One region of the Gordonia sp. KTR9 genome, then DNA from elsewhere that is predicted to be linked to it. Evidence: riboswitches for the same ligand, from Rfam matches in the RefSeq annotation. Region 1 holds a riboswitch; the other holds the start of a gene.
The links. Region 1 has a riboswitch for glycine ahead of KTR9_RS06900 (L-serine ammonia-lyase). Riboswitches for the same ligand answer to the same signal wherever they lie in the genome.
Positions count from the first base shown of each region.

Region 2: linked by a shared signal. The riboswitch ahead of gcvP (aminomethyl-transferring glycine dehydrogenase) and the one ahead of KTR9_RS06900 (L-serine ammonia-lyase) in region 1 are both predicted to bind glycine.

Region 1 is NC_018581.1:1,354,397-1,360,296, reverse strand. Features, by position in the region: gene KTR9_RS06915 (ABC transporter ATP-binding protein) at 1-697, opposite strand, end outside; gene KTR9_RS06910 (BMP family ABC transporter substrate-binding protein) at 709-1,692, opposite strand; gene KTR9_RS06905 (GntR family transcriptional regulator) at 1,856-2,596, shown strand; gene KTR9_RS06900 (L-serine ammonia-lyase) at 2,607-3,989, opposite strand; glycine riboswitch at 4,218-4,311, opposite strand; gene KTR9_RS06895 (aromatic ring-hydroxylating oxygenase subunit alpha) at 4,545-5,861, shown strand; gene KTR9_RS06890 (hybrid-cluster NAD(P)-dependent oxidoreductase) at 5,870-5,900, shown strand, end outside.
Region 2 is NC_018581.1:3,023,943-3,029,842, forward strand. Features, by position in the region: gene gcvP (aminomethyl-transferring glycine dehydrogenase) at 1-2,714, opposite strand, end outside; glycine riboswitch at 2,888-2,989, opposite strand; gene KTR9_RS14475 (MerR family transcriptional regulator) at 3,019-3,663, opposite strand; gene KTR9_RS14480 (bifunctional nuclease family protein) at 3,962-4,474, opposite strand; gene ftsR (transcriptional regulator FtsR) at 4,636-5,358, opposite strand; gene garA (glycogen accumulation regulator GarA) at 5,364-5,861, opposite strand.

The sequences.
Region 1 (5,900 bases):
AGAGCGGTCCACCGCCGACGACGGTGCCGGCCCGCAGCACGGTGGCCTCATCGGCAACGCGCGCAACCTCACCGAGTTTGTGGGTGATCAGCACCACGGACTTCCCGGCCGAGGCCAGCGCCCCACACGTCTCGATGAGCGCGTCGATCTCCGCCGGGTCGAGGACGGCCGTCGGTTCGTCGAGCAGGATGAGGCGCGGGTCGGTCAGCAGCGACTTGACGATCTCGACGCGTTGCCGCGCACCGACACTGAGGTCCTTCACCATCGCGCTCGGGTCGACCTTCAGACCGTAGTCGTCGGCGATCCGATCGAGGTCGCCCTGCAGGCGCCGCAGCGGCGGCCGGAAACCCCCGGAACCGAGGACGAGGTTGTCGGCAACGGTCATGGTCGGTATCAGCGAGAAGTGCTGATGCACCATGGCCACCCCGGAATCGATGGCGTCGGCCGGGCCACGCGGACGATATTCGTCGTCGGCGAGGATCATCCGGCCGCGGTCGGGCGACACCGTGCCGAAGATGGTGTTGCACAGGGTCGACTTGCCCGCACCGTTCTCACCGAGAATGCAGTGCACCGAACCCGCACGGACCGACATGGTCACGTCGTGGAGCGCGCGGACCGTACCGAAGGTCTTCGCCACCGAGTCGAGCGTGAGCAGCGAATCCGCGCCTGCCACTGTGATATCCGCGGTGTTCGTCATCGTCGTCGGCCTCAGTACGGCGCGACGGAGCCGTCGGCGATGGCGGTTTTCGCGCGCTCGACCGCTTGCGCCACCGCCGGATCGGTCGAGCACACGACGTAGTCGGTGCCGCCCTTGTCACTGGTCAGACCGAACGGGACCTGCGCTGCTTCCCACGTGCCGTCGAGGACCGCTCGCACCGCGTACTCGACCTCCGCGCCGATGTCGGTCTTGACGTAACCGCTGTACACCGGGTTGGTGCAGTCACCCGGGATGGGACCGCCACTGATCTTGTTACCGGTTTCGCTCGCGGCCTGCTCGATGCCCTGCTTGCCGAGGTTCACGATCTGGCTCAGCACATCGGCGCCACCGGCGTAGGCGGCCGCCGCCGCCTGCTTGGCCTTCGCCGGATCGTTGAAGTCGCCGACATATTGCGGCGCGAGAACCCTGACGCCGGGTTCGATGAACTCGGCGCCGTTCTCGAAGGCCTTCGCCGCGTTCACGATCGCGGGGAGCTCCACGCCGCCGACGAACCCGATCGTGCCGGCCTTCGATGCCGCCGCCGACGCCGCCCCGGCGACGAACTCGGCTTCGGCCTGCTGGGGGTCGTAGTATGCGAGGTTCTCCATGGGCTCGGCATCGGCCGGGCCGCCGATCTCGACGAACGTCACGTCCGGGAACTGCGGCGCGACCTTGCGCAGGTCGGCGTCGGTCTGCCCACCCACCGAGATCACCAGTTCGTTCTCGGAGGCGAACCGCTGCAGGGCCTGCTGATAGTCGGCGGTCGCGACCTGCTCGACGTAGCTGATGTCGACCTGATCGCCGAGCTGCTCCTCGATCCGGTTGTAACCGGCGTACGCCGACTCCATGAAACCGGTGTCGTTGACCGAGCCGGGGAGGAAGACACCGACGGACAGTGTGCCGTCGTCGGCCGCCGAGCCGGAGGACCCGCAGCCGGACACCCCGAGTGCGAGCGCGCCGGCAGCGATCAATGCGATGGGAAGGGTACGTTTCATGGATCTCTCCTGGTCGGGATGGCTACCTCGTAGCGGTATACCGTTACGAAGAGAATCCGCGCCGTTCATTTCCATCCGATTACGCGTCCGTAAGGGAGCAGTTAACGGTATACCGTTATCCGATACGGGGGTACGCTGGCCCTCGCCACCAGAAGGGAGCGCCGTGACCAGAGCCGCAGACCGCCGGGAACGCAGCGAGCGGGATCGGAGTGACGCCGTGACGAAGAAGTCGCTGAGCGATGTCGCCTACGAGGTGTTGCGCGGGCGGATCGTCGGCCTCGAGCTGGCGCCCGGCACCCGGCTGGTGGAGCGGGACCTCGCCGTGGAGCTCGAGGTGTCGCGTATCCCGCTCCGCGAAGCGATGCAGCGACTCCAACAGGACGGACTCGTCGTCATGGTTCCCCGCCGCGGAGCGATCGTCGCGCCGTTCACCGCCGATGATGTCCGCGACCTGTTCGACGTCCGCGAGAGCCTCGAGGTGCTGGCTGCCCGGCTGGCCGCCGAGCGAGCCGGGCCGGACGGGCTCGCCTCGCTCGCCGACCAACTGGAGATCGCTCGCGACGCCACGGCGCGAGACGACAAGCCGGCCATCGCCGCCGCCAACTCACGGTTTCACACGATCATCGTCGATCTGGCCGGAAACCCCTTGCTGGAGAACGTCCTCGGCCCCCTGGAAGCCCGCACGCAGTGGCTGTTCCACCTGACCAAGGACCGAGATCCGAGCGTCCAGTGCCGCGAACACGAAGAGATGCTCGCTGCCATCTCCGCCCATGATCCCGACCGGGCAGCCGAATCGGCGTTCCACCATGTACATTCCGGCCGCGCGGCCAGCCTGGCGATGGCCGCGCACTGGTCGCGGGGCGTGCTCGACCCGGTGGCGCTGACCAAGAGCCGGCGCAGGTGATCGGCCTACGTCAGCACTCGACCACCCCCAGCGGCACGTGGACTGCCAGTCCCCCGGTCGCGGTCTCCTTGTACTTGGCGTTCATGTCGTGGCCGGTCGATTTCATGGCGGCGATCACCTGGTCGAGACTGACCAGGTGATATCCGTTGCCGCGCAGGGCCATCCGCGCGGCGTTGATCGCCTTCCCGGCCGAGATCGCGTTGCGTTCGATACACGGGATCTGCACGAGACCGCCGATCGGGTCGCAGGTCAGCCCCAGGCTGTGCTCCATCGCGATCTCCGCGGCGTTCTCCACCTGCGCGGGCGAACCGCCGAGCACCTCGGCCAGTCCGGCGGCGGCCATCGCCGCCGCCGAGCCCACCTCACCCTGACAGCCGACGTCGGCACCCGAGATCGACGCCCCCGACTTGATGAGGCCACCGACCGCCCCCGCGGTCAGCAGGAACCGGACGGTGACGTCGTCGGGGTCGGCCCGGCCGACAGGTGTGTAGCGCCGGGCGTAGTGCAGGACGGCGGGGACGATCCCGGCCGCGCCGTTGGTCGGCGCGGTGACCACCCGACCGCCTGCCGCGTTCTCCTCGTTGACGGCGAGCGCGACCAGGTTGACCCAGTCCTCGGCGTGGGCCGCCGATCGCAACGGGTCCTCACGCAGCAGACTGTCTCGCCACTGCTTGGCCCGACGGCGGACCCGTAGGCCCCCCGGCAACTCACCGTCGGTGGTGACACCGCGGTGGACGCAGCGCTCCATGACCGACCAGATGTGCAGCAATCCGCTGCGGACGTCGTCGGCCGACCGGGTGGCCGTTTCGTTCCGCAGAACGACCTCGGCGATCGAGCTGCCCTCGTCGGCACAGATCGCGAGCAACTCCGCCGCCGTCCCGTAGGGCAGGGGCACGGCGACACCGTCGGCCGGTCGGTCGAACTCGTCGTCGGTCACCACGAAACCGCCACCGACCGAATAGAATCGCGCGACCGGCAGGCGGGCGCCGTCACGGGTGTGCGCTCGGAGTTCCATCGCATTGGGGTGCCGCGGCCGCATGACCTCGGGATGGCAGCGGATGTCGTCGGTGGTGAACGCCAGGTCGACGAGGCCGCCGAGTCGGATGCGACCGGTTCGCTCCATCTCCGCGATCCGGAGAGACTTCGTCTCGGAGGTGATGGTCTCGGGTTCGTGCCCCTCCAGACCCAGCAACACCGCGGTGAGGGTGCCGTGCCCCGCACCGGTCGCGGCGAGCGATCCGTAGAGGTCGACCTCAAGGTGAGACACGGATGGCAGATCGGCCGTCCGGGCCAGTCCGCACACGAACCGCTGCGCCGCGCGCATCGGCCCGACGGTGTGCGAACTCGAGGGTCCGACGCCGATGGAGAACAGTTCGAAGACGCTGACGGTCACGACCGGACCCCGGCCGGACGGAAAGGATGTTCGGCGGCGGCCGACGTGATGTCGGCGCCATCGACTGCGAATGTGTCGAGAGTGGACATTGTTGTACTCCAACCGATCTCGGACGAGTGATGCACTCGACCGCCCTCCCTGCTCTGTCCGTGCACCTGAGAGTTTTCGCCACCGTGGTGGCCACCTTCGGTCAATCCGGCTGCGTTGACGGATTCGTCTCCAGAGTTGCCTCGGTGTGCGGTACCTGGGCCTGAGAGATTCCCGGGAGGCGGTTGCTCCTTCGGCGTCGCGGCCGTCCGCGATGATCTCCCGCACACGTCTGCGGCTCGTGGAGAACAGTCGCACGTCCGGCTTGACAGCGCAAGGCCCAGACCGCACACTTGTTGCACAAGGCGCGGTACGTTGCGTAGTGCGCAACAACATAGGAGATGTCCGAGCCGGCCGACGTCGAACCCGGCCGACTCCGAAGGTCACCCAATCCACGGCCGAAGACCCTGCGCCGCAACACATTCCCCTCGACCCGACCACGACTGTGCAGAGAGGTCCGCACTGCTGATGACCGCTTCATCCGTCGCGCATGCCGCCGCGCGGGCACCGGAACACGACGCCCGCACCCTGATCGCCGATCGCGTCGCAGGCCAGAGCCTGCCTGCCCCGTTCTATGTGAGCCGGGACTTCTTCGACCTCGATGTCGACGAGATCTTCTCGAAATCATGGCTTTTCGTGGCCACCGAAGCGGAGATCGCCGAGCCCGGTGACTACGTCACGATCACCTTCTCCACCCGGTCGGTCATCGTCGCCAGAGACGACGACGGCCGCGTGCGCGCCCACCACAACGTGTGTCGGCATCGGGGAGCCCGCCTGCTCACCGACCCGAGCGGCTCGACCGGGACGTTCGTGTGCACCTACCACTCGTGGACCTACGGCATGGACGGACGCCTGGAGTTCGCCGACGCCCAGGCCCCCGGGTTCGACAGATCGTGTTACTCGCTGCGGTCGGTGCACGTTCGGTCGATCGCCGGGCTCGTCTTCATCTGTCTGGCCGACGACCCGCCGGCAGACATCGACGAGGTCGCCGCGATCGTCGAGCCCTACCTGGCCCCGCATCGCCTCGCCGAAGCCAAGGTGGCCAAGCAGACCGACCTCATCGAGGACGGCAACTGGAAACTCACGATGGAGAACAACCGCGAGTGTTACCACTGCGACGGGCATCCCGAGCTCCTCAACGTCTTCTTCCCGACCTGGGGGTACAGTGACACCGGGTCCATCCCGTCGCGCCTCGGGCCGGTGTACGACCGGTATCGCCGGGTCACCTCCGAACAGGTCGAGATCTGGGACCGCCACGACCTCCCCCATTCTCGGATCGAGCAACTCGACACGCGCCCAACGGGTTTCCATGTCGAGCGTGAAGCACTCGACCTCGCCGGCGAGTCGTTCACCCTCGACGGGTCCGCCGCCTGCGGCCGTCTGCTGACCGACATCGGCGAGGCGCGGCTCGGCCGGTTGTCGATGCATCTCCAGCCCAACATGTGGCTGCACGTGACCAGCGACCATGCACTGGTCTTCTCGGTCATCCCGATCGCCGCCGACAAGACCCTGGTCCGCACCACCTGGCTCGTCCACCGGAACGCCGTCGAGGGCGTCGACTACGACCTCGACCACCTCACCGGCGTCTGGGAGACGACAAATCAGCAGGACGCCGACCTGGTAGCGCTCGCCCAGAGCGGCATCAGCAGTCCCGCCTACGTTCCCGGACCCTACGGCCCCTCGGAGTTCCAGGTGGAGGCGTTCGTCAACTGGTACGTCACGATGCTCCGCCGTCGGCTGGACATCCCGACCACCGGCACCGCGTCCGACGCCGCGAGCGCATGAGAGCAACCATGGCCGACGACATCTTCCTGCAGTGTGTGT
Region 2 (5,900 bases), 1.7 Mb from region 1:
CCGCGGAGCGGGTTGTCGTCGACGGGCCACTCCCCTCGTCCGACGAGTTCGATCTCGCCCCGGATCGCGATCATCGCGTCGCAGAACGCGTCGATCTCGTCGAGGTTCTCGCTCTCCGTGGGCTCGACCATCAGGGTGCCCGCCACCGGGAAGCTCATGGTCGGAGCGTGGAAACCGTAGTCGGCGAGCCGTTTTGCCACGTCGTCGACAGTGACTCCGGTGGCCTTCGTGATGGCCCGGAGGTCGAGGATGCACTCGTGGGCGACGAAGCCGTCCTCGCCGGTGTACAGCACCGGGTAGTGCTCACCGAGCCGCTTGGCGACGTAGTTGGCGGCGGTGATCGCCGTCAGCGTCGCACGCCGCAGGCCGTCCGCACCCATCATCGCGATGTAGGCGTAGGTGATCGGCAGGATCGCCGCCGATCCGTACGGGGCGGCGGCGATGGTCGCCGAGCCGGGCAATTCGTCGGCGAGCGGGTGCCCGGGGAGGAAGGGCGCGAGATGCTCCCGGACCGCGACCGGCCCGACGCCCGGTCCGCCGCCGCCGTGCGGGATGCAGAAGGTCTTGTGCAGGTTCAGGTGACTGACGTCGCCTCCGAAGTGGCCCGGTCGAGCGACGCCGACCAGCGCGTTGAGGTTGGCGCCGTCGACGTAGACCTGTCCGCCCGCGTCGTGAACGGCACCGCAGACCTCGCGGACGTCGTGTTCGAAGACCCCGTGCGTCGACGGGTAGGTGATCATGATCGCCGCGACCCGACCGTCGTTGGCGTCGATCTTCGCGCGCAGATCGTCGAGGTCGACGTCGCCGTTGTCGCGGCACCCGACGACCACGACCCGCATGCCCGCCATGACCGCCGACGCGGCATTGGTGCCGTGGGCACTCGACGGGATCAGGCACACATCCCGGTCGACGTCACCGCGGCTGAGGTGATACCCGCGGATCGCCAGCAGGCCCGCGAACTCGCCCTGCGACCCCGCGTTGGGTTGCAGACTGACACGGTCGTATCCGGTGACCGCCACGAGCCAGCCCTCGAGCGTCGTGATGAGCTCACGGATTCCCTCGGTGTCGTCGGCCGGCGCGAACGGGTGCAGTTGTGCGAAGCCGGGCCAGGTGATGGGTTCCATCTCCGTGGTGGCATTGAGCTTCATGGTGCAGGACCCGAGTGGGATCATGCTGCGATCGAGGGCGATGTCCTTGTCCGACAGGGCGCGCAGGTACCGCAGCATCGCGGTTTCGGTGCGATACCGGTTGAACGCCGGGTGGGTGAGGAACTCGCTGGTGCGATTCTCGATCGGCTGCGCGAACGCCCGCGGCGTGACGCCGGCGACCTCGAAGGCCCGCAGCACCGCATCCACGTCCGCATCGGTCGTCGTCTCGTCGCAGGCGATGCCGATGGTGTCGGAATCGACCCGGCGCAGGTTGATGCCTTCCTGGCGGGCCCGGGCCACGATGGCATCGGCCTGCCCGGGTGCGCGCACCTCGATGGTGTCGAAGAAGTTCGCGTGCGCCACCGCGAATCCGCCGGCCGCCACCGAGTCGGCGAGCCGGGCAGCGGTCGCGTGGGTGCGTCGCGCGATGGCGCGCAAGCCGTCGGCGCCGTGGTAGGAGGCGTACATGGCGGCCATCACGGCCAGGAGCACCTGCGCGGTGCAGATGTTGCTCGTGGCCTTCTCACGACGGATGTGCTGTTCCCGGGTCTGCAAGGCGAGCCGGTAGGCCAGATTGTCATCGGCGTCCTTGGAGATACCGACCAGACGACCGGGAAGCTGCCGGGCATGCTTCGATCCGACCGCGAGGTACCCGGCATGCGGCCCGCCGAAGCCCATGGGCACCCCGAAGCGTTGCGTCGTGCCGAAGCAGACGTCGGCTCCCTGCTCGCCGGGCGGCGTGCGGAGGGTCATCGCCAGCAGATCGGCACCGGCGGCGACGAGCGCTCCGCGGTCGTGCGCCGCGTCGATGATCGCGGTGGCGTCGAGGACGCGACCCGATGCGCCCGGCACCTGGAGGATCACCCCGAAGAACTCCCCGTCGGGCAGTCCGTACCCGGGCAGCTCGGGATGCAGCGACGCCTCGACGACCTCGATGCCCAGCGGCTCGGCGCGAGTGTCGATCACCGCACGTGTCTGCGGGAACAGGTCGGTGTCGACGACCACGCGCGGCGATTTCGACTTACCCGCACGGCGCATGAGCGTCATCGCTTCGGCGGCCGCGGTGGCCTCGTCGAGCATCGAGGCGTTGGCCACCTCCATCCCGGTGAGGTCGGCCACCATGGTCTGGAAGTTGAGCAGCGCCTCGAGACGCCCCTGGCTGATCTCCGGCTGATAGGGCGTGTATGCGGTGTACCAGGCCGGGTTCTCCAGCACGTTGCGCAGGATGACGCCGGGCGTGTGGGTTCCGTAGTAGCCGAGCCCGATCATCGAGCGGGCAACGGTGTTTCGTGCGGCGAGGTCGCCGAGTTGGGCGAGGACCGCACTCTCGCTGAGCGGCTCGGGCAGGGCGCCGAGCACGTCGGAGTCGAGTTCGTCGGCGATGACCGCGGGGATGACCCGGTGGGCCAGCTCGTCGAGGGAGGCCGCGCCGATCGCCTCGAGCATGCGCCGGGTCTCGTCGGCATCCGGACCGACATGGCGATCGACGAAGGCGGCCGACACCTGGGCGGCGGCAGCTGTGGCGGGGTCCGGGGCGTCGGACGGGGTCGCATCGGTGATGGACACGGTGGAGGGCACCTCTCGCAGGCGCCGGTGCGAGCACCGGCTTGCTGACCCTCCCCCTCTGTCATGTCGTCGGCCGCAGCCGATGTGACGCCTGAGAGATTCGGTGCCCCGCAGCGTTGCGCGACGACCTTTCACCGTGGGCGGACGACGGATCGTCACTTTCCAGAGACGTCGTCACCACCGCGGTCCTGGGTGCCTGAGAGTTTGACGGGGAGGTGTTGCTCCTTCGGCGGCCGCCGGCATCTCTGCCTTCGGCGCTCTCCCGCAGCGTAGCGACGCGGACCCAGTCTACGCGGGACGCGGACTAACCGGTGCGACGGGCGCGGTTCTTGCGGCGCGCGGCGAGTTCGTCCTCGGGCGCGGTCTCGCTGACACCACCGTCGGCCCGCTCTCCGGGGAAATCGGCGATGGTGCCGGTCAGCTCACGCATCGCGCCGCTGACCGCGATACCGAACACTCCCTGCCCGCCTTGCAGCAGGTCGACGACCTCTTCGGCCGACGTGCACTCGTACACAGTCGTGCCATCGGAGAACAGCGTGATCCTCGCAAGGTCCTCGACACCGCGCTGGCGCAGGTGGTCAACGGCGACGCGGATGTTCTGCAGGGAGATGCCGGTGTCGAGCAGCCGCTTGACGATCTTGAGGACGAGGATGTCCTTGAACGAGTACAGGCGCTGGCTCCCGGAGCCCGCTGCTCCACGGATCGACGGGACGACCAGCGAGGTGCGGGCCCAGTAGTCGAGCTGGCGATAGGTGATACCGGCGATCTGGCACGCGCTCGGTACGCGGTAGCCGACGAGTTCGTCGGGCACCGTGTCGTCCGGGAACAGGCCCGGGGCGATGTCGCCGAGACTGCCCTGGGTCGGGACGGTGTCGACACGCTCGGTCACCGGACGATCGGGTGACTGGTCGCTCGACGTCGTTTCGCTGTCGACCGGACGATCGCCCACTTCTGACTCCCTCGCAAAGCTCGGATCGGACGCCGCACCACAGTGCCTGACGTCCACGTCCACACTACGCGGTCCAGGCTGTTTCCGGTCGGCCGATTCATCTTCATCGGCCCGTGTCCGGTGCTCGATGTCGCTGATGACGCTATGCGGCGGATGACGGAGGATCAACGCGACTCGCCAGCACGCTCAACCTCAACTTGAGATCGAGACAAATGGTGACCGGGCGGTGTCCGTTCCGTGATCTGGCCCCCCGGCGTCGGAAACGAGCGCGGTCCGTCGCACGGGATGCGCCGACCGGTCAGGCGCCACTCGCCTTGAAGTCGTCCGGGGACACGTTGTCGAGGAACTCCTTGAACTTCTCGACCTCGTCCTCTTTGACCTCGTCGGCCTGAGCCTCGGGGGCCTCGTCGGACTCCTCGTCCGGGATCAGCAGACCCGCCTCGGCGAGCACCTCTTCGTCGGCGATGATCGGGACCTCGGCCCGCATCGCGACCGCGATCGAATCCGACGGCCGCGCCGACACGCGCAGGTCGCCGGTGAAGATCATCTCGGCGTAGAAGGTGCCCTCTTGCATGTCGACGATCCGAACCTCGAGCAGGGTCTGCCCGAACTCCTTGATCAGATTGACGATCAAGTCATGCGTCAAGGGGCGAGGAGGCTCGATCCCTTTCTGCCGCAGGGCGATCGAAGCCGCTTCACTCTGCCCGATCCAGATCGGCAGATAGCGCTCGCCCTCCACCTCGCGCAGCAACAACACCGGCTGGCTCTGCGGGGGTTCGACCCTGATGCCCACCACACGCATCTCGCTCATCTCGCACCTCCCAGACGCCTTGTACGGCGCTCGTTTCAGTGATCTCGACGCTACACCGACTGAGTGGACAGCGGCGGCCGACTCGCGGCGGTTTGGGACGATCGTGGCTGTTCAGTCCGGTGCGGCCGACCGCGCCGGACACCGACCCGCGCGCCCGGAGATCAGTCCAGCGCGCTCTTGACGGCAGCCTTGACCAACTGCGTGTGCAGGGTCACCGACAACGCGGCGATCTCACGCACGAGTTCTTCGGCACGGTCCCGCGCACCCGTGCCCTTGCCCTTGGCGATCGGGTTGGCGATCTGGGCGACCAGGCCCGCCTCGCGGTCCGCGGACACCTTGAACGCCCGCAGATGACGGGTTTCCAGGCCGTAACTGGCCAGGGCGGCCGCCGCCTCGACGAGCCGTACCGCGTCCTCGTCGAAGAACCCGGCCGGCCCGGCGATCAGCAGCCCGTTGCGCTGGAGTTCGGTCACGAAAGCCGAATCGACTCCGGTCCGTTCGATCAGCGACTCACGGGAGACGCGCCCGGCCCGGGCGCCGAAGTCGGTGGCCGGGGCCACGGTCCCGCGGGCCGCGGACAGCACCCGCGTCCCGCCCGGACCGAAGCCGCCGTTCCCGTTGTCGATCGCGTCCAGCTGCTCTTTGATCACCTTGAGCGGGAGGTACCGATCCCGCTGGGCGGTCAGCACGAATCGCAGCCGATCGCAGTCGGCTTGGCTGAACCGCCGATATCCCGACGGTGCCCGTTCCGGGGTCACCAGACCCTCCGACTCCAAGAATCGGATCTTCGAGATCGTGATGTCGGGAAAGTCATCACGCAATTGGGCGAGGACCGTGCCGATCGACATCGATCCTTCGCCGCGGGGGGCCGTGGACGCCGTCACGGGTGTCAGGCGTCTGCTTCGTCGCGGGGACCGCTGAGGAAGACCAGGCGGAACTTGCCGATCTGGACCTCGTCGCCGTTGCTCAGCGACGCGGTGTCGACCGGTTCCCGGTTCACGTAGGTGCCGTTCAGGCTGCCCACATCGACCACCTGAAACTCGTTGTCGCCGAGGCGGAACTCGGCGTGACGGCGGCTGACGGTCACGTCGTCGAGGAAGATGTCGCTGTCGGGGTGCCGGCCGGCCGAGGTCGTCGGCTGGTCGAGGAGGAACCGCGACCCGGCGTTGGGTCCTCGCTTCACGACAAGCAGCGCGGTCCCGGGAGCGAGTCGCTCGACCCCCGTGTCGGCCGGCTCACTCGAGGTGCTGGTCCCGGCATCGAGTTCGTTGATGAACTCCTCCCGGAACACCGATGTGGTCTCCACCGGCGCCTCGAAGTCCCTGTCGTTTTCGCTCACCGCTTCTCCTTCGTCATCGTCAGTGCCAACCGCATAGTCGTCAACCATGTCCTCGGAACAGTCGGAACCGTCCGGGAAGATGCCCGT